DNA from 4 places in the Pseudidiomarina sp. PP-1MA genome. Region 1 is predicted to be linked to each of the others. Evidence: predicted binding sites of a transcription regulator. Region 1 holds the regulator's gene; each other region holds the start of a gene.

What was found. The regulator sigma-54, encoded in region 1, starts transcription at its own class of promoters, with help from an activator protein. The targets are predictions, from matches to a motif close to GTTGGCACGNNNNTNGNNT.
Region 2: the regulator sigma-54 is predicted to act here: its motif matches at 3,834-3,852, upstream of AB8S08_RS10105 (DUF3192 domain-containing protein).
Region 3: the regulator sigma-54 is predicted to act here: its motif matches at 3,235-3,253, upstream of AB8S08_RS11905 (hemerythrin domain-containing protein).
Region 4: the regulator sigma-54 is predicted to act here: its motif matches at 4,804-4,822, upstream of AB8S08_RS09995 (P-II family nitrogen regulator).

Annotation. Positions count from the first base shown of each region.
Region 1 covers NZ_CP165718.1:334,927-341,136, forward strand. Annotated here, with positions in the region: gene rapZ (RNase adapter RapZ) at 1-217, opposite strand, end outside; gene ptsN (PTS IIA-like nitrogen regulatory protein PtsN) at 247-693, opposite strand; gene hpf (ribosome hibernation promoting factor) at 697-984, opposite strand; gene AB8S08_RS01560 (RNA polymerase factor sigma-54) at 1,012-2,391, opposite strand; gene lptB (LPS export ABC transporter ATP-binding protein) at 2,400-3,125, opposite strand; gene lptA (lipopolysaccharide transport periplasmic protein LptA) at 3,122-3,664, opposite strand; gene lptC (LPS export ABC transporter periplasmic protein LptC) at 3,621-4,196, opposite strand; gene kdsC (3-deoxy-manno-octulosonate-8-phosphatase KdsC) at 4,193-4,768, opposite strand; gene AB8S08_RS01585 (KpsF/GutQ family sugar-phosphate isomerase) at 4,768-5,763, opposite strand; gene AB8S08_RS01590 (ATP-binding cassette domain-containing protein) at 5,969-6,210, shown strand, end outside.
Region 2 covers NZ_CP165718.1:2,130,952-2,137,161, reverse strand. Annotated here, with positions in the region: gene tgt (tRNA guanosine(34) transglycosylase Tgt) at 1-448, shown strand, start outside; gene AB8S08_RS10120 (MarC family protein) at 542-1,171, opposite strand; gene rpsU (30S ribosomal protein S21) at 1,533-1,748, shown strand; gene dnaG (DNA primase) at 2,010-3,761, shown strand; gene AB8S08_RS10105 (DUF3192 domain-containing protein) at 3,916-4,308, shown strand; gene rpoD (RNA polymerase sigma factor RpoD) at 4,466-6,210, shown strand, end outside.
Region 3 covers NZ_CP165718.1:2,523,379-2,529,588, forward strand. Annotated here, with positions in the region: gene AB8S08_RS11885 (protein-disulfide reductase DsbD family protein) at 1-582, opposite strand, end outside; gene AB8S08_RS11890 (hypothetical protein) at 691-1,074, opposite strand; gene AB8S08_RS11895 (TMEM165/GDT1 family protein) at 1,166-1,735, opposite strand; gene fnr (fumarate/nitrate reduction transcriptional regulator Fnr) at 1,917-2,621, shown strand; gene AB8S08_RS11905 (hemerythrin domain-containing protein) at 2,634-3,176, opposite strand; gene norR (nitric oxide reductase transcriptional regulator NorR) at 3,350-4,900, shown strand; gene AB8S08_RS11915 (YbaN family protein) at 4,935-5,330, shown strand; gene AB8S08_RS11920 (NnrS family protein) at 5,327-6,210, opposite strand, start outside.
Region 4 covers NZ_CP165718.1:2,107,828-2,114,037, reverse strand. Annotated here, with positions in the region: gene AB8S08_RS10015 (putative bifunctional diguanylate cyclase/phosphodiesterase) at 1-1,573, shown strand, start outside; gene AB8S08_RS10010 (DUF962 domain-containing protein) at 1,595-2,089, opposite strand; gene AB8S08_RS10005 (AI-2E family transporter) at 2,155-3,204, shown strand; gene AB8S08_RS10000 (ammonium transporter) at 3,229-4,401, opposite strand; gene AB8S08_RS09995 (P-II family nitrogen regulator) at 4,414-4,752, opposite strand; gene rcsF (Rcs stress response system protein RcsF) at 5,130-5,510, shown strand; gene AB8S08_RS09985 (cysteine synthase A) at 5,536-6,210, shown strand, end outside.

The DNA of each region.
Region 1 (6,210 bases):
ACTCCAGTGAATCGGTTAACTCACTGGCTTCGATCGGCATATTGCGCACATCAACACTCACCGCCACTTTATTGTACTGCTCAATAACCGCATGCACTAACGTAGGAAGCAAGGTGATCGGGAGGTTGTCGACACAATAGTAACCAAGATCTTCTAACACGCGCAGGGCAATAGTTTTACCGGAGCCGGAGCGGCCGGTAACTATGATCAATTGCATTTTATCTGCGGGGTTAAGGTTGCTATCGGTCATTTTACAAACAGTTCATAAAGTTCTTGGTCTGAGCTGGCATCACGCAAAGCGCGGGTGCAGGTTTTGTCGTTCAGACGCTGGGCCACTGCTGCTAAGGTTTGTAAATGCTGTTCATGCGAATCTTCTGGCACCAGCAACGCGAACACTATATCTACCGGCTGGTTATCAATCGCATCAAAATCGATAGGCTCTTCTAGGGTCAACAAAATAGCCACCGGCTTAGTAGCCGAGGCTAAGCGCCCATGGGGGATAGCAACCCCCAGCCCGATGCCAGTACTACCTAATCGTTCGCGATTGAGAAGACTTTCGAAGACGTCAAAACCGGTGGTGCCCGAGAGACGCGAAGCGGCCAGTTGGCCGATGATTTCAAGCACTTTCTTTTTGCTTGTTCCCGCGACTGCGCAGCGAGCGCAGTCGGGGCTTAACAGAGTGGATAAATCCATGATTTAGTGGCGTTTCATCTTTTCTTTATGTTTAATAACCTGCCGATCGAGTTTATCAATCAGCCCGTCAATAGCCGCATACATATCGGTGTGCTCTGAATCAGCGAAAATTTCGCCGCCATTCAAATGCAGCGTAGCTTCCGCTTTTTGCGTTAACTTTTCAACATTTAAAATGACATGGACGTTATTTATGTGGTCAAAATGACGTTCCAGCTTAGAAAACTTGGTATCGACATAGTCACGCAGAGCGTCAGTAATTTCGATATGATGACCGGTCAGATTAATTTGCATAACATCTTCCTTCTGTTTGTCCAAGATTCAGATAAGACGTTTGCGTTGGCTCGAGGGCGGAATATTCATGGCCTCACGATACTTCGCAATTGTCCGTCTAGCTACTTGGATACCCTGTTCGGCCATGAGTTCAGTTAATTTACTATCACTGAGAGGCTTCTTGGGGTTCTCCGCAGCAACTAGCTTTTTCAATACCGCTCTAATTGCGGTAGAAGAAGCATCTTCTCCATTATCCGTTGCCAATTGGCTAGAGAAGAAGTACTTCAATTCAAACACACCTTTAGGTGTATGCATATACTTTTGTGTGGTTATTCTTGAAATAGTTGATTCATGCATCTCTACTGCGTTAGCAACGTCAGCAAGAACCATAGGCTTCATCGCCTCAGGGCCATATTCAAAGAAACCTTGCTGACGTTGCACTATGGTTGCAGCTACTTTCAGTAAGGTATCGTTACGGCTCTCAATGCTTTTAATAAACCACTTTGCAGCTTGCGTATGCTGCCGAATATACTGTTGTTCTTCAGATTGCGAACCACTTTGCAGCAGCGCCGCATAATCTTCGTTCACCTTTAGTTTAGGCAAACTTTGCGAATTTAGCTCTACTGTCCAGCGATCATTTTTTTTGCGCACCAGCACATCAGGAATCACATAATCGTCATCACCTGCACCAAAACCGTCCCCAGGATGTGGTTGTAGCTGCTGAATCAGCGCTAGTACTTGGCTTAAATCGGCTTCTTGAATACGTAATCGCCGCGCCAGATTGCGATAATCGCGCTGGGCGAGCAACGGCAAATGTTTTTCAACGGCTTGCAGAGCTAAGTTCAGGTAGGGAGTATCGTTAGGAAGATGTCGTAGCTGAATTAATAAACATTCGCGCACATTGCGAGCGCCAACGCCAATCGGATCAAAATGCTGAATTCGTTTGAGCACCACAGCTACTTCGGCAAGCTCAACTTGGATGAGCTCGGGGTGTTGCTGTCGAATCGCTGGCAATAGTTCTTCTAATTCAGCCGTTAAGTAGCCGCGCTCGTCAATACTATCTATCAACAGCGTAGCAATGGCTTCATCAAGGGGAGAAAAATGTGACAGTCGCATTTGCCATAACAAGTGCTCTTGTAAACTTTCACTGGTACTGCCCTGATAGAGGGTATCTTCACCATCGTAAGCTGTGCCAGAACTACCTAAAGAAGCCGAGTAGCTTGGTTCCCAGCTCTCCTCGGCAGCAGCGACATCAGTTTCGCCTTCAGCGCTTTGGTCGGCCACCTCAAGCAATGGGTTTTCATCCAGAGCTTGTTGTACTTCTTGCTGCAATTCTAAGCTAGAAAGTTGCAACAGTTTGATGGCCTGTTGCAGCTGTGGGGTCATGCTCAGCTGTTGACTAAATTTGAACTGCAGGCCTTGTTTCATCATGATAGCTACAGCGTAAACTGGTCGCCCAAATACACGTCTTTCACATGCTGATTATTAAGAATGGTTTGGGCATCGCCTTGCGCGATAAGCTCGCCATGGCTAACAATATAAGCATGTTCACAGACGCTTAGGGTTTCGCGCACGTTGTGGTCGGTAATGAGCACCCCGATGCCACGTTTGCGTAGGTGTTCGATAATCTTCTTGATGTCCAGCACGGAAATCGGGTCAACCCCAGCAAAGGGCTCGTCCAACAAGATAAACTTTGGCTCAGCCGCCAGCGCCCGTGCAATTTCAACCCGGCGTCGTTCGCCCCCAGACAGACTCATGCCTAAGCTGTTGGCGATATGGCTGATGTGAAACTCTTCCAGCAAGCTATCAAGCTTATCTTCACGCTGGGCCGCAGATAGTTCTTTGCGGGTTTCGAGTATCGCCAAAATATTATCGCGCACCGTCAGCTTGCGAAAGATGGAGGATTCTTGTGGTAAATAGCCAATCCCAAGGCGAGCGCGTTCATGCATAGGTAATAACGAGATATCGCGGTCGTCTAACTTAATCAGGCCTTTGTCGTTATTCACTAAGCCAACGATCATATAAAAAGTGGTGGTTTTTCCGGCACCATTAGGGCCCAGCAAGCCAATCACTTGGCCTGCTTCAACAGTTAAACTAACGTCTTTAACAACTTGGCGTTTTTTATAAGATTTGGCTAAATGTTCAGCTACTAATCGGCTCATGGTTGCTCGTTGTTCTTATCGTCTTGTTGTTTCGGCATGTAGATGGTGGTTACGCGGTCGGTATCTTTGTCACCACGCGTGGTCATTTGCTGTGTAGCAAAGTTATAAACCATCTCTCCACCACGACTGACGCTGTTTCCTTGCGCAACTTCAACATTCCCCCGCAACGTCAGTAACTGTTGCGCTTGGTCATAAATGATTTGGTTGGCCTTGGCAGTGATAACACTACCGTCTTCTAATTGTTGGGTATAAACCGCCGGTGCCCCTTCAGCGATAAACACAGCATCTTCGGCCTCACCTTCACGCTCTACTGATAACTTGTCAGCGGTGATTTTTAAGCTGCCTTGCTCGATGATGACGCTACGTTCAAACACCACAATTTTATTAGCAATATCAACCCAATCGCGCTCAGCATTGATGCGAATGGGCTGATTAAAGTCGTCTTTGCCTTGGCTAAGTGCTGCGTTAGAGAATAATGCAGCACTTAGCACAAGACTACTGAGAATTAGTTTGGCGACCGGTATAAATGGTTTCAACATGTTTCGTTAGTTCCAGAGTTTGAGCGCGTAAGTTAGCATGCATGCCTTCGCCTCGAATAGTAAAATCACGACCGTACATCACCACCGCTTGCTCAGTCGTCATGGTTTCGGCCAAAGTATCAATGGTTAGGTAGCTGGTTTCAACCCGTTCTAAAAAATCTTCGGCGGTTAAGCTACGCATTAAAATATTACGTTCTAACACCAAGCTTTTGTCGCCATAAAAAGAGCCAGCCTCAGCTGCCACCTGCCACACCGGACCTCCATCACGGGTGTGCACAATGTAGGTCGGCTGATCTAACTCGGTTAAGCCGATCGGGCTGTAATGAGTCATTTTCTCTGCAGCAATCCGATGCGCTAAGGTACCATCCTCACTGTAAACCCGCACAATCAGGCCCTGTGCGGTAAAATCAGGCTTGATCTCACGATAGCCCGCTGGTTCATCGGTGAGGTCTTGATCTCCAAAAGGACGCCACACCAATAGCGCTAAGGTGGCAAAGATGATGGCGATAATCACCACAAGATTACGGGTCATAAACTGACTCCACCGTGCAGTTGCAATTGTCCTTGGCTAAGTAAAATCAGATCACTCAGCTCACGAACTGCACCAAAACCGCCGCGCTGCGAGGTCACATAAACCGCGTGTTGCTGCACAAAGGGATGGGCATCGTGAGGCGCTACTGCCACTGCGCACTGCTGCAGCATCGCGAGATCAGGTATGTCATCACCCATACAGGCAATGGCCTGATCCGTTAACTGATATTTCTCCGCCAGCTGCTGGTAGGCGCTGAGTTTATCTTCTTGGCCTTGATAGATATCGCTGACGCCGAGCGCGTGCATGCGGTTTTCCACCAGTGCTGAACGGCGTCCGGTGATAACCGCAACCTTGATGCCGGCGTTAAGAAGTGCTTTCACCCCAAACCCATCGCGGGTATGAAAAGCTTTAAGCTCTTCACCTTGGTTGCCTAAATAGATCCGGCCGTCTGAAAACACGCCATCCACATCAAAAATGACCAGTTTGATTTGGGCGAATTTATCCATGAGCAGGCTTTCAATATCACCGTACCAAGTACTAATCATGGCTGGGGTTGCGAGACCAAAACTCATTAGAGGACTCCTGCTTTTAACAGATCGTGCATGTTCAAGGCGCCTTGGGCAAAACCCTGCTCATCCACCACAAATAACCCGTTGATTTTTCGGTCTTCCATTAATTTTAATCCCTGTGCAGCAAGTACATCGGGCTTTATGGTAATGGGATTTGGCGTCATCACTTGGGCAATCGCGGTGGTATGCAAGTCAATGCGCTGATCTAAAATACGGCGCAAATCACCATCGGTAAAAATACCTACTAAGCGGCCTTGGTCGTCAGTGATACCTGTCATGCCCAGACCTTTGCGTGACATTTCTAACAAGGCGGCGCTGATAGTTACTTGCTGATTGACCAGCGGGGTGCGCTCACCCGCGTGCATCACATCATGGATGTGCAGTAACAACCGCCGGCCCAAGCTGCCACCGGGATGCGACATGGCAAAATCATCGGCAGTAAAGCCGCGCGCATGCAGCAGCGCTACCGCCAACGCATCACCCATGACTAAGGTCGCAGTAGTGGAGGAGGTCGGTGCCAAACCTAACGGGCAGGCTTCTTGCTCAACGGCGATGCAAACATGCACGTCAGAGAGCTCGGCCAGAGTTGAGCGTGGATTACCCGTCATGGAAATGAGCTTGACGCCGCGTCGCTTAATTAACGGCGCAATGCTAAGCACTTCAGCAGTTTCACCTGAGTTAGAAATGGCGATCACCACATCCTGCTCGGTAATCATGCCGAGGTCACCGTGGCTAGCTTCGCCAGGGTGCACAAAAAAGGCGGGAGTACCGGTGGAGGCCAAGGTTGCGGCAATTTTACCGCCAATGTGGCCCGATTTACCCATACCAATCACAATCGCCCGTCCCTTACATGCCAACAGTAACTCGCACGCAGTAGCAAAGTTTTCATCAAGAAAACGGCTTAATCCACGCACCGCGTCGGTTTCTATATCAATGACTCGTTGGCCAAGCGCGGCAAACGTCTGTTTGCTGGTCGTGGTCGGGTTGTGTTCGGTCATGTTGGGCCTCATATGCTAGTGCAGCCAAAGTAGATGACAAGTTAATGATGACAATGTAATAACGCAATAATACCCGATCGTTTTCTTCTTTGCAGACGTAATGTGACCACTGATAACGATTTGTCACAAATTTTACGGCTTTTTGGTGGGGCTTCTTGACGAAATCGGGTAAACTAGGCGGTCACGTAAAGGAGACTATCTTCGCATGCTAACCACTACTCTCGAGGGTAATCCCGAGCACTTGGTTGAGATAGATGACATCTATTTTCACTACAATCACAGTACTCACAATTTATACGAAGGCCTGTCGATGGCCATCCCACGCGGTAAGATCACTGCGGTGATGGGTCCTAGCGGCATTGGCAAAACAACCTTGTTGCGCCTAATTGGTGGCCAACTACGCCCGCAACAGGGGCAGATTCGCTTTGCCGGGCAAAACATTCCTAG
Region 2 (6,210 bases), 910 kb from region 1:
GCGGGTGTTAGATTATATTACTCCTGCGATGCCGATTGATAAGCCTCGTTATTTGATGGGTGTTGGTAAGCCTGAAGATTTAGTTGAAGCTGTTCGTCGTGGTGTCGACATGTTTGATTGCGTGATGCCAACCCGTAACGCTCGTAACGGTCATTTATTTATCAGTACCGGAGTGGTAAAAATTCGTAACGCAGTGCATCGCACCGATACCGGGCCATTAGACCCTGAGTGCGATTGCTACACCTGTAAGAATTATTCTCGCGCCTACTTGCATCATTTGGATCGTTCTAATGAAATGCTAGGCGGTCGTTTGAATACCATTCACAACCTGCATTTTTATCAAAAAGTAATGCAGGATTTACGTGATGCTATAGAAGCCGATCGGCTAGAAGAACACGTCGCTGAATTTTATGCTAAGCGTGGTCTACCTGTCCCAGAGCTCAAGTAAGTTGGTTTTGTAACCGCTTCTTGTAAGCTAAAAGAAAGCCCCGCCAGTGTCACCACTGCGGGGCTTTTTAGTTGGTGCTTCGCGCATCAAGCACTAGATAGCGCGCGCAATATCTAAGATATAAGGCTTGATACCGGCAAAGAAGAATTCAACAGCAATCAGCATCACAATCAGGCCCATCAATCGCATCAAAATCTTACTGCCACTGCGTCCGAGTTTTGCCATAAATTGACGCCCACTAGCTAGAACGAAAGCAGTGAGAATACAAACTGCAACGATAGCAGCGAATAAGCTAATGGTGTTGCTAGTTGCGGGACTTTCCTGAATAAATAGAATCACCATGGTAATGGCACCCGGGCCAGCAACCATGGGAATGCCGATTGGAGTTACCGCAACGTCAGAACCAAAATCAGCTTCGCTTTCACCATCAACGCGTTTAGGTACAGTGCGCCCACGCAACATTTCAAAGCCCATCACAAAGAATAAAATACCGCCGGCTACGCGCAATCCGTTAACAGATATATTAAAAAAGCTAAAAATAGCTTCGCCCACTAAGGCAAAAGTACAAAGTGCGATACAGGCTGTTATTGAGGCGCGCATGGCTACCCACCGAGCAGCCTTAGGTGTCATGGCTTCAGTTAAAGCAATATAAATGGGAATCGCCGCTATGGGATTGATCATGGTAAATAGCGAGGTAAACTGAAAGAGAAAGGTTTCTAGCATGGTGGCACTCCGGCAAATGGGTTGAGCTATTCTACCTGTTGCTCACAAAGTTAACAAAAAAATCATTCAATTCAGCAGGATTATCTTTGCTCCGACATTGTGTGTCGTAAGCTGATGGCATACTAACACGCAAGTCAGTTCTTTGGAGGTGGTAGGTTAAACTTCACCAGCTTTGTTCAGCCTTCGCTGATGAAACTACCACTTCCAATCCTCCCAAACGGTCAGCTGTGATTTAAATACCAGATAGGCTTTACATCGCGATCTTAACTCGCTACAATTCAGCACCAATTTTGATCATCGTGGTTATATTTTAACCAGTACCGATAACCAACAACCGAATTTTCATTGAGGTGAGATTTTAATGCCAGTTGTTAAAGTAAAAGAAAACGAGCCGTTTGACGTAGCTTTACGTCGTTTTAAGCGCTCTTGCGAGAAAGCAGGTGTATTGTCTGAAGTACGTAGCCGTGAATTCTACGAGAAGCCTACTTCAGAGCGTAAGCGCAAGAAAGCCGCTGCGGTTAAGCGTCACGCGAAGAAATTATCTCGCGAGAACGCACGTCGTACTCGTCTGTACTAAGTAACTGGTACCGTAGCGGCGCAGCCGACGGCGGTGTCACTACAGCACAGACCTCAAAAGCCGGATTGAGTCTTCTCAGTTCGGTTTTTTTGTGGGCGTCATTCTCGAAGCTCTAACATCTAGATAAAGCGATTCAACCGTTACAACGAGTTAGTAGTTGGGGTACACTGACGCCATGATCTGAACTACCTCCACAGCAATGGTGTGCAGTACTTTTTACCTACTATGCTGTGCTTTAGGTGATGCCCAAATGGAACCTTTATGGCTGGTCTGATTCCCAAAAGCTTTATCCATGATCTATTGGATCGCGCTGATATTGTCGAGATTGTCGATAGCCGAGTGCCACTTAAGCGGGCTGGTAGAAATTACCAGGCCTGTTGTCCCTTTCATAGTGAAAAAAGCCCCAGTTTTACGGTGGCTCCAGACAAACAGTTCTATCACTGTTTTGGCTGTGGTGAACACGGTAATGCCATTGATTTTTTGATGAAATTTGATGGTCTCGAGTTTCCTGAAGCGGTTGAAGAATTAGCTGGAATCATGGGGGTTGAAGTGCCTCGCGAAACCAGTGCTAATCCACAAGCTGATGCCCGCCAACGAGCGCAAGCCGCTGATGATTATCAGCAAATGGAACAGGCGGCAAAGTATTTTGCGCATCAGTTACGTAATCATGCCAAGAGCAGCCAAGTTATCGACTACTTGAAAGGTCGTGGTTTAAGCGGTGCTGTGGTGAAAGACTTTCAGATCGGTTATGCCCCTGATGGCTGGGATGGACTACTACTCAGTTTGGCGAAAAATCACAAAGATCGTCAGCAGCTATTTGATCTTAAATTAGTGAATCGTAATGAAAACCAGCGCTACTACGACTTTTTTCGGGACCGCATTATGTTTCCGATCCGCGATCGTCGTGGTCGGGTGGTCGGTTTTGGTGGACGGATCATCACGGGTGACGGACCGAAATATTTGAACTCGCCAGAAACACGAATTTTTCATAAAGGACGCGAACTCTATGGCTTTTATGAAGCCAAGAAAGCGCACAAACAATTAGCTCAGGTGGTCATAGTTGAGGGTTATATGGATGTGGTTGCCTTGGCTCAAGCCGGAATCACTTACGCGGTAGCATCCCTCGGTACGGCCACAACAGCAGACCAGTTACAGCTGTTATTTCGTGCCACCACACAAGTCACCTGTTGTTATGACGGTGATAGAGCTGGCCGAGATGCTGCTTGGCGGGCGCTAGAAAATGCACTGCCATTATTAAACGATGGCTTAGCGTTAAACTTTTTGTTTTTACCCGATGGTGAAGACCCCGACACTATTGTGCGTAAAGAGGGAGCGGAGGCATTTAGCGCACGCTTGCAACAAGCACAGAGCTTCATAGACTACTTTTTTAGTCACCTCACAGAAACTATTGATGTGAGTAGTGATGCCGGCAAATCAATGCTATTGAAGCAAGCAACACCGTTGATAGAAAGAGTAGCAAGTGAATTTTATCGGGAAGAATTACTTAATCGATTGGCACGTTTGTTACGCCGCGAAACCTCGCAGCTTAAACAACAAATAAAAGCACCTACCAGCCAACACCGCCGCCCCGAGCAGCTTAAAATGACGCCTATGCGGCGCGCTATCGGGTTATTGGTACAGCACCCGCAGTTAGGGCGAGAGATTCCTTTGCATAAAGAGCTGATTGAATTAAAGCAACCAGGTATTGAATTGTTATTAGCCCTGCATGAACAGACACAGCAGCAACAGTTAACTACTGCGCAGTTACTCGAGTTGTGGCGCGATCAGCCCGAAGAAAAAGCATTGCGACAATTAGCAAGTTGGGAACATCACCTAGATGAAGAGCACGTTGCGCAAGAATTCTTTGATACCTTTCTCTATTTTATTGATCAATATATGGAACAGCGTGCTAGTGAGTTACTGGCCAAAGAGCAACAAGCACCGCTAAGCAAAGAAGAAAAGCAAGAGTACATGGTGTTATTGCAATACCGTTCGGATCGTGGGAAACGCTAATAAGTGGTGGAATAGCCTATTCCATGGCTCTTGATTTTAAACAAAAACGATGAAAAACAAAATGTTATTAGAGTTGGCACAAGCTTTGCTTTAGTTATCAAGTCAGTTTGACTTACTCACTTTATTAATAAAAAACAGATTACTAGGAGATGTTATGAGATCTTTTGTGGCACCTAAGCAGGTCGTTGCTTTGATGACTGTCGCGGCACTAAGCCTTGGTTTAAGTGGTTGTATTATCGTGACTGAAACCGAGCACCGGCAAAGCTCATCTGAAGTTGCAGATAAAGAGCAGCGCAATCGCCAGATTATTGCTTCATTGCAAGAAAGTACCAGCGTGGCTACCGTAGAAGCTGAGCTAGGTGTACCGGAATTTTCAGATCTAGTCACTCGTGATGGTAAGCGCTATCGAGTCCTTTACTATCGTACTCAACGGGTTCATGCCGATGGTAATACCACCCGCGATGAGTGCACTCCACTGGTATTTAAAGATGGCCAATTAATAGGCACTGGGGAACTCGCTGTCGCACAAATCCCCACAAACAACTGATTAATTTCTGGCTCAAAACGACAGTATCTGCTACAATTTCCGGTCTTGAATTTTACACCTCACGCACTTATTTAATTAAGGTAGTGGTCATACATTAATTAAGTCGCCGAAGTGAAGACCGGTTACTTTTCTATTTAATAACAGGTGGTAGATCTGTATGCAGCAGAGTCGTCAATCACAACTCAGACTTCTTATTGCCAAAGGCAAAGAGCAAGGGTATCTCACTTTTTCAGAAGTGAATGATCACCTTCCTTCTGAGATCGTTGATTCGGATCAAATCGAAGACATCATCGGCATGATCAATGATATGGGTATTCAGGTGTTCGAAAGTGCCCCTGATGCCGATGAATTGATGATGAGCGAAGATACCGCCGACGAAGATGCGGCAGAGGCTGCTGCGCAAGCTTTAGCAAGCGTTGACGGCGAGCTTGGTCGCACCACTGACCCCGTACGTATGTACATGCGTGAGATGGGTACCGTTGAGCTGTTAACTCGTGAAGGCGAGATTGACATTGCTAAGCGTATTGAAGATGGGATTAACCAAGTTCAGTGCTCAGTAGCAGAATATCCTGAAGCCATCAACTTCTTGCTAGAGCAATGGGATTCGTGTGAAGCGGAAGAAATGCGCTTAACCGATATTATCTCTGGTTTTATCGACCCTAACGAAGTGGATGCAGCGCCGGTTAGTGCTACTCACATCGGCTCAGAATTAAGCGAAGACGAGCTTGAAGACGATGATGATGATGCCGATGAAGACGACGATAGCGATGACGATAGCTCTGATAGCGGTATAGATCCTGAGTTTGCTCGTCAAAAGTTTGCCGAATTACGTGAACAGTACGAAAAAACTCGTACTGCTATCAGCAAGCATGGTCGTGAGCACGCCAAGGCCCGCACTGAAATTGAAGCCTTAAGTGAATTGTTTAAGCAGTTCCGCCTAGTGCCTAAGCAGTTTGATCGCTTAGTTAAAGACATGCGTGACATGATGCATCGAGTGCGAGTGCAAGAGCGCTTGATCATGAAGATGTGTGTAGAGCAAGCGGCTATGCCAAAACGCTCATTCATGAAGGTTTTTGCCGGTAATGAAAATAGTACCAGCTGGTTAACAGCAGCGATTGCAGAAGGTGAGGCCTACTCGGCCGTCTTACAAGAGCTACAACCAGAGGTAGAACGTTGTATTCATAAGTTAGCCGAAGTTGAAGTTGAAACTGGGTTAACTATTGCCAAAGTAAAAGATATTAATCGTCGCATGTCGATTGGCGAAGCCAAAGCGCGTCGTGCTAAAAAGGAAATGGTTGAAGCTAACTTACGTTTGGTTATTTCCATCGCGAAAAAATACACCAACCGCGGTTTGCAGTTCCTTGATCTCATTCAGGAAGGGAACATCGGTTTGATGAAGGCCGTTGACAAGTTTGAATATCGCCGTGGTTATAAGTTCTCAACTTACGCTACATGGTGGATTCGTCAGGCGATTACTCGTTCAATTGCTGACCAAGCCCGTACCATCCGTATTCCTGTGCATATGATTGAGACTATCAATAAACTCAATCGTATTTCACGTCAAATGTTGCAAGAGATGGGGCGTGAGCCAAGTCCGGAAGAGCTTGCCGAACGTATGGTGATGCCTGAGGATAAGATTCGCAAAGTTCTGAAAATTGCGAAAGAGCCGATCTCAATGGAAACTCCTATCGGTGATGATGAAGATTCACATTTAGGTGATTTCATCGAGGATACTACCCTTGATTTACCAGTGGACTCGGCTACTTCAGAAAGCTTACGTAATGCCGTTCGTGAGGTGCTAGGTGGTTTAACTCAGCGCGAAGCGAAAGTTCTACGGATGCGATTTGGGATTGATATGAATACCGATCATACCTTGGAAGAGGTAGGTAAGCAGTTTGACGT
Region 3 (6,210 bases), 520 kb from region 1:
ACTGGCTGACCATTCTGCCCGCTCCAAGACCACCGCGGGATGGTCTAGCCGAGGCACTTGGCTTAAGGCCTTCTGCAATTCAAACATCCGCTGCTCAGATGCGACCAATTGGGCCGGATTGAAGCTGATATCAACGGGGAAATCCGTTAACACGCAGATGTTAGTGCAGCTAGACATGGTCACCACACCTTGTAGCCGCGCTGGCTGCTGCCAGTTTTCTATCGCCAACGTCAGCGGAAAGGCCACCGTGCCTTGATAGCCTACCGTTTCAATCCCTTGCACCTGGTAACGCTGTGGCGCAGGCCACTGCCACTGCACCCTACTGATATTACTTTTGGTTTGCCACTCTGTGGTAGGGGGAATGCCGCCCTCTCCGGGCGCCCGCCAATAGGTCTTCCAAGGGCTCTCTAAGCGAACCTTTAACAATGCTTGCAACTGTTGCTGATCGGCTTGCGCAGTCACTAAATCTAACTTGATTTGAACGTGCGGATGCTCTGAGCTGGTTATCCAGTCAGTAGAATCCTGTGCCCATGCAGAACTCATCAACATGAACAATAAAATAAAGGGGATTATGTGTTTCATCTATACATCTCAACTAACCTATGACTGAGTACCTACTTGAACCGATTCGAACAGAACAGTCGTACCCCTCGCTTGCTGCATCAAGCAGCTACAGACAACTCAGTGAGGTTATTCTCGAAACACACAAAAGTGCAGATGTGGCCGATATCGCCACCGCGGCGGTGGCACTGTCAAAGTTACCGCGGTGGTGCCTAGCCGGCTGGATAAAAGCAGAGCAACGACTAATAATAGGCCGACACTCAGTTGGTCAAATAATTGCTGTAATGCCTGCTGCAATAGTTGCTCACTGGCACTACATTCACTCTCGCTAGCTAGGGCACTAGCGACGTCGCTGGTGGCGCTAGTTGCCACCAGGCTAGCCTGCGGTAGCGCCTGCTGTTGTAATGGACAGCCCTGAATCCAACTACTTTGTTTCGCCAAACACAGACACAACACCAGCATGACGGCCCATAGGCAGCCACGTGCGCGTTGTTGTTCAGTCCAGTTAAGCATCAGGTTATCTCTTTAATTTAGCTGTTGCCGATACTAGCAAGTTTTCAACGCGCGGCCAAGTTTTAGCCAGCGCCAAAGTGGCTTAGAACGTTTAAGCCAAGAGTTGACTTAGCGCGGTAGCAATACCTAGCACCACGAACAAGGTCGCCGCAATATAACGAGCTGCATTCAGTGGTAGTTTTTGCATCAACCGTTGTCCGAGTAGCACGATCGGAACATTGGCAAGCATCATCCCTAAGGTTGTTCCTAATGTAACCCACAATACGCTGGTGTATTGAGCTCCTAGAATAACCGTAGCCACCTGGGTCTTATCACCTATTTCAGCAATAAAAAACAGCACTGTGGTGGCGATAAAAGCGCCGTATTTACGCACGTTTTCGTGTTCGTCATCATCTGCTTTATCGGGTATCAGTACCCACAGGCCAACGGCTATAAAAGAACCAGCGACCACATAGGTAGCGAGTGTTGCCGGGATGATATCTACTAACCACGAACCCAGCCAAGCGGACGCTAAATGATTGAGCAGAGTCGCCACTAATATTCCCAGGATAATTGCTGTTTTGTGGCGGTAACGCGCGGCCAAGAACAGACTTAGCAATTGCGTTTTATCGCCTATTTCGGCTAAAGCGACGGTCACTGTTGAGGTTATGAATGCATCCACTTAAGGGCTCCTGCTGGTTTGGTCGCGCATTTTAACAGTCTAGGACAATCCCCACAAACCCTACCAACTACCCCCTCTTAGGCATATTGGAGGTACTCCATCGGCACAAGGTTACTTTTCAGGCGTTGGGCGTATACTGCAGTTATTCGTTAGGGATGTTGATCTAAATCAGGAAATCATTATGGCTAATCTGACTTCTCACATACATTGTCAAAATTGCAGCATGGCAGCGCTATGTTTACCGTACCAATTAGATCAAGAGGGTATGAATCGGCTAGACACTATTATTCAGCGTCATAAGCCTCTGCATAAACGTGACGTGTTAGTTAATGCCGGTGCGCCGCTAAAATATTTATATGCCGTACGTAGCGGTTCACTAAAGTCTTACACCATTGACGATAATGGCGTAGAGCAAATCATTGATTTCCATTTGCCTGGCGACCTCGTCGGTTTTGATGCTTTAGCTGAAGGTCAACACCGCAGTTACTCACAAGCTCTAGAAACCACCATGTTGTGCGAAGTGCCTATTGTGTCACTGGATGAGCTAGTAATTGAGATGCCATCGCTGCGCAAACAAATGATGCGTTTAATGAGTAGCGAGATATTCTCCAGCAAACAACTACTCGGCACGTTGAACAACCGCTCAGCCCATCAACGTTTAGCGCACTTCTTAGTCACCTTGTCCGATCGCTTTAAAGCGCGCGGGTTATCTAGCACTTCGTTTCGCTTAACCATGACTCGCGCTGATATCGGTAACTACTTAGGCCTTTCGGTAGAAACCATTAGCCGTATTTTATCGGCACTGCAAGGCGAAGGTGTGATTGATGTGCAGAACAAGCTAGTTAACATCATCGAGCCAGCCCGCTTGCGCGAGCTAGCTCACTAACTGACGCAGCACTTATTGGCAACCACCACAGCAGTGACCATTACCATGGCCACTGCTGGCTGGTTTATCTGCTTGCTTAAAAAGAATGCTATTTTCAATATCGATGTGCAGCTGCAAGTCTTTCACTAACTCATTTAGCCCCTCATAAAGCATGATCCAGCTTCCACAAGCGCCGCGTGGAGCTTGGTTTTGATGGGTCAACTCTAATAATTCGGCTAACATTTGCTCGTGCTGGTCGTGCTCTTCTTCCATCACCGCGATAGGTCCGCTTGGATAGATCCCACCAGCTAACATCGGAAACAAAATTTGCTCTTCTTTCATCATGTGGCTTTCTAGCTCTTGGTACATGCTTTGCAGCAATTCTGCCAAGCCTGCTGGACAGGCTTCATGATCATTATGTACGTCTTCTATTTTGCGCGCTAAGTTAATTAACTCCGGCAGCTGTGCGCGATGCTTATCGTGAAAATTCTCAACAATATAATCAATTAAATGCTTGCTAGGCATGGCTTGAAACACGGCTAAAGCTTCTGCATGAATGGTAGATGGTGTTGACATAATAACTCCTAATTTTGAGATAAAAGCGGCCAAAATGGACCAGCAATACCTGTTGATATTGCAAAATAGATGCCAAAACTACCTACTTTGATTTATATCGATTTTTTCCCTGCAATGGTAAATTAAACCCATATTTATTTGGGTCAAAAAGGACTTTAAGGGTTAAATCTACCATGCAAGATGTCACCTTACTTGAAACTCTGATCGCCGATTTAGTGACCGAACAGCCTGCCGTAGTAAGGCTAGAGAAAGTCGTCAAAACACTACGCCAACACTTTCATTGTGGTGCCGTGGTGCTGCTTAAATTAGAGCAGCAAATGCTTAAGCCCATTGCTAGTATCGGTTTAGCACGGGAGGCCTTAGGGCGCCGTTTTATTGTGCATCAGCATCCGCGCCTAGCCACCATTATGGCGAGTCGCGAAGCGGTTCGATTTGAGCCAGATAGCCACCTCGCAGACCCCTATGACGGGCTTATAGAAGATAGCCCCGATGGCCATTTGGCAGTACACGATTGTATGGGGATCTCATTACATGTTGAAGGCAAATGCTGGGGGGTTCTGACCCTAGATGCCCTCACCCCAGGAACCTTTGATACGGCTGCCATGCATGCACTGCAACGAGCAAGCTTGCTGGTTGAAGCGGCGATTCGCATGGGGCAAATTGAGCAAAGCGTCAGAGCCCTACGTAATCAACGGCGCGATCAAGAATACTCGCTTAGTGGCGAGGCTTCCGCTAGTTACGAAATCATCGGGCGTAGTGCTCCATTGCTCAATGTGATGCAAGAATTGAGTGTTGTGGCCGGCTCAGATCTTCCGGTATTACTGCTGGGTGAAACCGGCGTGGGTAAAGAGTTATTTGCACGACAGTTACATCGCCAGTCACAACGAGCGCAGCAGCCCTTAGTGTATGTGAATTGTGCAGCGTTACCGGAGGCTCTGGCCGAGAGTGAACTCTTCGGCCATACCAAAGGGGCCTTCTCTGGGGCAACCAGCGAGCGGGCCGGTCGGTTTGATAGCGCTGATGGCGGCACCATCTTCTTAGATGAAGTAGGTGAGCTGCCACCAGCAATTCAGGCAAAGTTACTACGAGTATTGCAGAATGGCGAGATTCAACGCTTAGGAAGCGATCGTAGCCATACCGTCAATGTCCGAGTTGTGGCGGCAACCAATCGCGACTTGAAGCAGCAAATAAAATCAGGTGATTTTCGTGCTGATCTCTACCATCGCTTATCCGTGTACCCGTTACCTATTCCACCGCTGCGAGAACGTAGCGATGATATTCCTGTGTTAGCCGGTCACTTCTTAGAGCTTAACCGAGCTCGCCTTGGGGTACGAGCGTTACGCCTCACCCAAGCGGCAGAGCATGCCTTATTGGCTTATGATTGGCCTGGCAACGTGCGCGAACTTGAGCATACCATCAGCCGGGCGGCGATTAAGGCGCTTAGCATAGGTGCGGCACGAGAAGATATTGTTAGTATCGATATTGGTTTGCTGGATTTACCTGGTGCAGCCACCGCCAGCGTGCAAGTCACGGATATATTGCAGAGCAACCAGCGCAAGGCGTTTCCCACCATGAACTTGAAAGATACCCTCAATGCGGTGCAGCGCCAGCTTATTGAGCAGGCTTTAGAGCAAGCGGACTACAAATGGACCCAAGCGGCCCGTATACTAGAGATAGATGCAAGCAACTTACACAAATTGGCGCAGCGGCTGGGCTTAAAATAGCAGCTGCCCACTACCAAGCCATGCAAGGAGCTCTATGACGGTTGTGCTGCGGATTTTATTGTGGCGGACGCTAGCTATTATTACGCTAGCGCTGGGCATCATTGGTTTATTGTTGCCCATCATGCCAACGGTACCTTTTCTGCTGGTGGCCGCATGGGCCGGCGGCAAGGGCTGGCCGGTATTAGAAGCCAAGCTATTGGCGCATCCAACCTATGGCCCGCAAATCATTGCCTGGCGCCGCTACGGTGTCATTAAGCGTAGGCCCAAAGTGATTGCATCGGTGATGATGTCCGGGAGCGCAATCATGTTGGCATTTAGCCCAGCACCCTTATGGTTAAAAGGCTTAGTTATTGGCATTATGGCCACCGTTGCAGTATGGATGTGGCTGCGCCCAGAGCAACAGCCACCTGATTCAGGCTCCGATTCTTAACCTGGACGTCCATCTGGACGTGGCGTGGTAAGAATAGGAAAGTACACCAGTACATAAATGCCATAGGCTAACACCCAAGCAAACGCACTTAGGGCATACCAATACACGGATAACTCTGGCCATAAGCCTTGCACAAATACGCGAACCACCGCAGCTACTATCACTAACATAAAGGCTGCGCTAATGATGGGTTTGGGTTGTAGGGCACGACCGCTATGGCCCAGAGAGACCCGTGCAATCATCGCTAAAATCATATTACCCATAGCGCCAGCAGTTAATGCATGTAACGCCAAGCTGTTGGTGATAGGAAAGCCCGCATAGCGCAGCGCATATAGCGCTAAGCCAATTGGAATAAACCAGTAAGCTACATGTAGCGACCACAGTAACGGTACTTTCCAGGTGATCCAGATACGCCAACGGGCGCAGCGAATAGCTAAAGCTAAAGCACTTGTCGCGAAGAGTAGAGCCATCACCAAGGCCGGTACCATGGCGCTGAAATTGGTAATATTCAGCACAAAAATCAACCACAAACTACCTAACCCGATGCGGTCTAACCAGACGATGGGTTCGGCTTTTGGTGTCATAGTTCCGTTGGCGGTAAACATAGGGAGTACCCGACCACCTACGATGGCCATCAGTAAAGTGACCAACCACACCGCATTTTGGCTACCTAATTGTTGAATTTCGTATTGTCCGGTCTGCAGCCCGAAGTGCATCAGCGCATTGCACAAGGTTAACAAGAAAAGCACGGGCACGAAGAATAGGTTTCGCTGCTGCTTCACCGCAATTAAGGGCACAGCCAATAAAATCGCCGCTAACGGTAAAAATAATAGATCAACCGCAGCTACCAGCCACCAAGGTAGCCAAGCCCCAACTAAAA
Region 4 (6,210 bases), 930 kb from region 1:
ATTAACTCAAGAGGTGTTGGTTCCTCTTGATGCGGCTAGCTTCAAAACTTTCACTTTAAATGAATTACAGCAACAGTTTCCATATTATCTGAGTAGGTTAGCCCCCGTCACCTACAACGCCGAACTGAATTTTGTTGCTTTTTTAACAAGCCAAGCAAGCGTGCGTGGCTTTGCCCAACTAAACCAACTAATTTTGTGGGCTAGCTTGGCATTCTGTTTCACTTTTATTTTAGCGGCAGATAGGTCCAAACAGTTACGTCATGAAAAAAGTCGGATTTACCAGTTAGCGCGCTACGACGAAATTACGGGGCTATTGCGTCGTGATGCCCTGCGCGAAACTATGAACTCGAGTTTTGCGCAAGCCAACAATCAAAGCATGATTTTATTTATTGATCTTGATGGTTTTAAACCAGTTAATGACAGTTTAGGCCACTCGTTAGGTGATCAAGTATTAAAGATTATCGGCGCTCGGATCAGCCGGCAGTGCCCAAACAACTGTTCTATTGCTCGTTTCAGTAGTGATGAATTTATTGTATTTTCGGACCAGTTAGACGAGCAACAAACCCAACACCTAGCAGAAAATTTACTAGCTGCAGTGCGTCAACAAATTGATGTGGAAGGATTTGAATTACATCTTACCGCGAGTATTGGGATTGCTCATACGGCCATTGCCGCTCAGTCGCAACAACAGCTGATTCAATTAGCCGATGTAGCTATGTCGGCAGCCAAGCAAGCAGGTGGCAACACCTATCGCTTTTTTGTGGAAGAAATGGCAGATAATTATCGCACCATAGTATCCATTCGAAATGAACTTCAGAAAGCCCTGGATAGACGCCAGCTGAAAGTAGTTTATCAACCGATTATTGATCTCCAAACAGGAGCCATCGTTAGTGTTGAGAGTCTAGTTCGTTGGCAAACCGACACCGGTAGCCATATTTCACCCGCTGTATTTATTCCAATTGCAGAACGAACCGGTCAAATCATACAACTAGGTGAATTAGTGGTACAGCAGGTATTAGCCGATATAGGGAGCCATAGCTGCTTACAATCACTGACTGTGGCGATAAACGTATCATCGCAGCAATTAAAGCGTTATCCATTTGCTGATTTCTTGGAGGTTCAGCTGCAGCGCTATGGAGTTAACGCAAACAAGCTAGTGCTTGAGCTCACAGAAAGTGACTTTATTGAGCACTCGGCAGGTTCGCAAACTAGCTTAGCATCGTTAACTGAGCTGGGATGTAGTATTGCTATTGATGATTTTGGTACCGGTTATTCAAGTCTATCTTATCTGTACCAGCTACCGGCTGATTGTATTAAGTTTGATCGGTCGTTCACGCAAGATGTTCTGGTAGATACTAAACAGGCGCGAATTGTTACCATGCTGGTTACCATTTGCCAGGAAATTGGCAAACAAGTGGTCATAGAAGGCGTTGAGACGGCGGCTATGGCTAATTACTTTCGTGAGATTGGTTGCAACCGGGCTCAAGGTTATTTTTATGCGCGCCCAATGCCCATTAACGAACTTGAAGTCTTTTTGCAGAACCATTCAGCAGCCGGGGGATCGTCGAGCTGATGCTGACATTCCCCTTTGCAGTCACGAGCTGAATCTTGCCTCAATGGCCTGATGCAGTGGTTTTTTTAAACCGAGCATGAAAACCACTTCAGCAACGACGAATAAAGGCCCGATAGCTAAGCCCATAATATCGTCTACGAATGCTGGTTTGCGTCCTTCGTAATAATGGCCAATGAACTGAAATACCCAGCCGATCACAAATAAGCCGATGCCCCAGCTGAGCCAAGCACTGGTAGGTAACAAGGCAACATGGCTGCCTAACCATACGGCTAAGCCTAGCAGCAACGTCATCAGTACTCCTAAAAACACATCTAATTTAAGATAGAAGAGTGCAGCTAGGGCACTGACAAGAATAGCAGGGGAGAGTGGTACCCCCATGATGATACCGCTGGGTCGCGACAGTAAGATCTCGATAGCGATAACAATCATCGGAATCCCTACCAAGTGAGTGTATATGTTTCTGCGATCGCGATGGTACGCAGCATAGCCGGCTAAATGGTCTGTTATTGTTTTCATAGCTTGCTCATCTCAAGGAATATTGCCAATATTAACTGTATTCTTTTACCCAACAAGGCGCAACCATGCGAGAAAAATTAGAATTTAGATCTTTTATTATTTTACTCATAGCAGTGACCTTCGCCTTTGGTATTATTCTCGAACCCTTTTGGTCCGCTATTTTTTGGGCTTGTGCCGTTGCTGTTATCTTTTCTCCGTTGCAGTTGCGCTTACGCGCTAAATTTGGTCATTATCCTAATACCCATGCATTTATCACCCTATTGATTTGCATGACCATAGTGGTGTTACCGTTGGTTTTTTTAGCTACTGCGTTTGTACAAGAAGGCCTCAAGTTTTACCAGCAACTAGATTCCGGTGAAATTGACCCGCGTGCTATCTTGCAGCAACTGCGGGATGCTTATCCGTTCGTAGACCAAGCGCTAGAAGAGCTGGGTATTAATCCTAATGATATTCGGGAACAAGTGGTCAGTGCTATCCAAGCGGTAAGCAAGTATCTTGCCAAAGAATCGTTGGTGATTGGGCAAAACACCTTTAGCTTTTTAATCAGTACTGCCTTAATGATGTACTTGGCATTTTTCTTATTACGAGATGGCCGTAAGTTACGGCGTTTGTTAATTAAAGCCTTGCCGCTAGGGGATGAACGTGAGCATCAGTTATTTCAAAAGTTTGTTGAAGTAACGCGAGCAACGGTAAAAGGTAATCTCGTGGTGGCCATCGTACAGGGAGCACTTGGCGGCATCATCTTTTGGATTTTGGATATTCCTGGCCCCTTGTTGTGGGGCGTTATTATGGCGTTTTTATCGCTGATTCCTGCGGTAGGAGCGGCACTTATTTGGCTGCCGGTTAGCCTTTATTTATATGCCACCGGAGCTTGGATAAGCGCCACTATCTTGCTCGCCTATGGGGCTATTATTATCGGCCTTGCAGATAATGTGCTACGTCCTATTTTGGTTGGTCGAGATACCAAACTACCCGATTATATCGTGCTGTTTTCAACTATCGGCGGTATTACTTTGTTCGGTATTAATGGGTTTGTGATTGGGCCGTTAATTGCTGCATTGTTTATGGCAACTTGGCAAATTTTCATGCAAGATTACAATAACAACGCCCTGTAGGAAAGCTCCCACAGGGCATTATTGTCACTTAGTTTTACCGTACACAAATTCAGGATAGGCTTCTACTCCACAGTCAGCAATATCGGCACCGCTGTATTCGTGTTCGGCACTTATCCTAATACCCATGGTGACCCGCAATAGCCACCAAATAAGTAGGCTTAGGCTAAACACCCAAGCAAAAATCACCGCAATACCGTACAGCTGAGTTAGTAGAGTGGCTTCAGGATGGGTCATGCTGACCATCAGTAGGCCGTAGATGCCGCAAACCCCATGAACAGAAATGGCACCAACGGGATCATCAATATGAGCTCGGTCAAGCCCAATGATGGCAACCACAACCAACACCCCAGCACCCAAGCCGATGAGGCTAGCGGTTATCGCTGAACTGGCACTTGGCTCAGCAGTGATAGCTACTAACCCAGCGAGAGCGCCGTTTAAGATCATGGTCAGGTCTGATTTACGCCAGATGATACGCACCAGCAGAAATGCGGCAAGAGCTCCCGCTGCTGCCGCGGTATTGGTATTCACAAAAATTTGAGCTACCGCAGAGCTGTTGTTTTGGCCGACAATACTTAGTTGAGAACCACCGTTAAAACCAAACCAGCCTAACCACAAAATCAAGGTTCCAAGGGCTGCAAGAGGGATGTTGGCACCTGGAATAGCATAAATATTACCACTATGTCCGTATTTACCTTTGCGCGGACCGAGCAGTAAGACACCAGCTAGAGCGGCCGCAGCGCCGGCAAGATGAACAATGCCTGAGCCAGCAAAATCGATAAAACCAGCGTTAGCTAGAAACCCGCCACCCCAACTCCAAGACCCTTGAATAGGATAAATGAAGCTAGTCATGACGACTGCAAAGAGTAAAAAACTAGTTAATTTCATTCTCTCGGCAACTGCACCAGATACAATCGACATAGCGGTTGCCACAAAAACGACTTGAAAGAAAAAGTTCGCCTGTGGCGCAAAGTCGGTGACATCTGGGCTGCCGTACATTAGCGTATAACCGATAAGTAAATAGCAGAGGCAGGCAATCGCATAAAGTAAGATGTTTTTAACTAGAATCTCGGTGGTGTTTTTGCTGCGCACGAGACCTGCTTCTAGCATGGCAAACCCAGCAGCCATCCACATGACTAGGGCAGCACTTACCAGTAGATAAAAAGTATTAAGAGCGTAACTTAAATCGGTGACTGTCATTGTCGGCTTCTCCTAAATAGCACTGCGGTCAGTTTCGCCAGTGCGAATACGAATCACATGGGTCAGTGGGCAGACAAAAATTTTGCCGTCGCCAGTATTACCGGTAAAAGCTGCATCACGGATGGTTTCCACCACGTTTTCTAGTTGTTCGTCGGTCACGGCAAGATCAATCCGTAATTTGGGTAAAAAATCGATGCGGTATTCAGCGCCCCGATATAATTCGGTATGCCCTTTTTGCCGACCAAAGCCTCGCACTTCGGTAATGGTCATGCCCTGACAACCAAGCTCAGCTAATGCTTCACGCACGTCGCTTAGCTTAGCGGGCTTGATGATTGCAATAACAAGTTGCATGGTGTAGCTCCTGTTTAGGTGAATAAAGGTTTACTGAGTTCATACAGCCTGTTGCAAGCCATGTGCCAAGTTTTAGAAAAAATCAGTGCGTGCTGTTGCGGTGGGGCGTGGCGAGAAATAGTGAGGTGCAGATGAAGATAAAGGAAGATAACGCGTTGCTCACAAATCGAGCACGACTAACCGGAGAATAGGCGAATTCGCACCATTACAGTGCAGCGATCCGCTTGCCAACAGGTCTTTGTTAGTAGTGATTGCACTAAGATATAATCAAATAAACTAGATTAATTTAGCCGCAATGACTGTATGCGCTGCGTAGCTCACGTTATGATAAGTCAACAGATTTGGTTGCAAACTAACTTACTCGTATAGGAGTAGTGATGAATATCATTCATGCCATAGGGTTAAGCTTGATGCTGGCGCTAGTCGTTGCCATCAGTGGTTGCGCCGCCCCCGTCCCTGATACCACAGCACAGCAGCAACAGCTGCAGGATACGGTTGAGTTTATTCGACCTTACGAGTTATCTCGCACTGATGTTAGTTTTACGAGTTTAGGCGCTGTTGCTGGCGAATCTTGCCAAGCGCATTTTTGGAACCAAGAACCGAGCCAGCAGCAAGCTTTGTTGCAGTTAAAGCAAGCGGCTGCAGAGTTAGGAGCTAATGCACTAGTATTAAAGCAATGCATCAAAGCCGAATCAGCACAGTGTCGCTTGCGTTGGTTGTGTGAGGGTGACGCCTATCAAATGCAGCCACTAAACTAAAAGTGAAAAGAAGTAAGGAGCCATCATGAAAGTAGCAAAACGTAATGCTGATTTGATTGGACAAACCGATATGCTGCGTTTGAATGGTCTATCCGAGTTAACCGGCTGTGAGATTTTAGTGAAATTAGAATCACAAAATCCGGGTGGCTCGATAAAGGATAGAGCGGCATTGCAGATTATTAAAGATGCCCTAACCAGCGGCGAATTACAGCCGGGTATGACCATTGTTGAAGGTACCGCAGGTAATACCGGAATCGGCTTAGCATTGGTTGCTAGTTCGTTTGGTTTGAAAATGTTGGCAGTGATGCCAAACGACCAGTCGAAAGAAAAAGAACGCATGATTACTCTACACGGCGCCCAGTTAAAAACCGTGGACCCAGTGCCCTTCAAAAATGACAATCACTTTTATCATACGGCGCGTCGCTTAGCTGAAAGCCGTGAGGATTATTGGTGGGCGAATCAGTTCGAAAATACGAGCAACGCCAGAGCGCATTACCTGATGACCGGGCCCGAAATTTGGCAGCAAACTCACGGGCAAGTGGATATTTTTGTTTCGGTAGCCGGTACCGGTGGTACCATTGCAGGTAACTCCATGTACTTAAAAGAGCAAAATCCAGACCTGCAAGTATGGTTAGCGGACCCGGATGGCTCAGGTATCTACAGCTATTTGAAACAAGGTGAGTACATCAGCCAAGGAAGT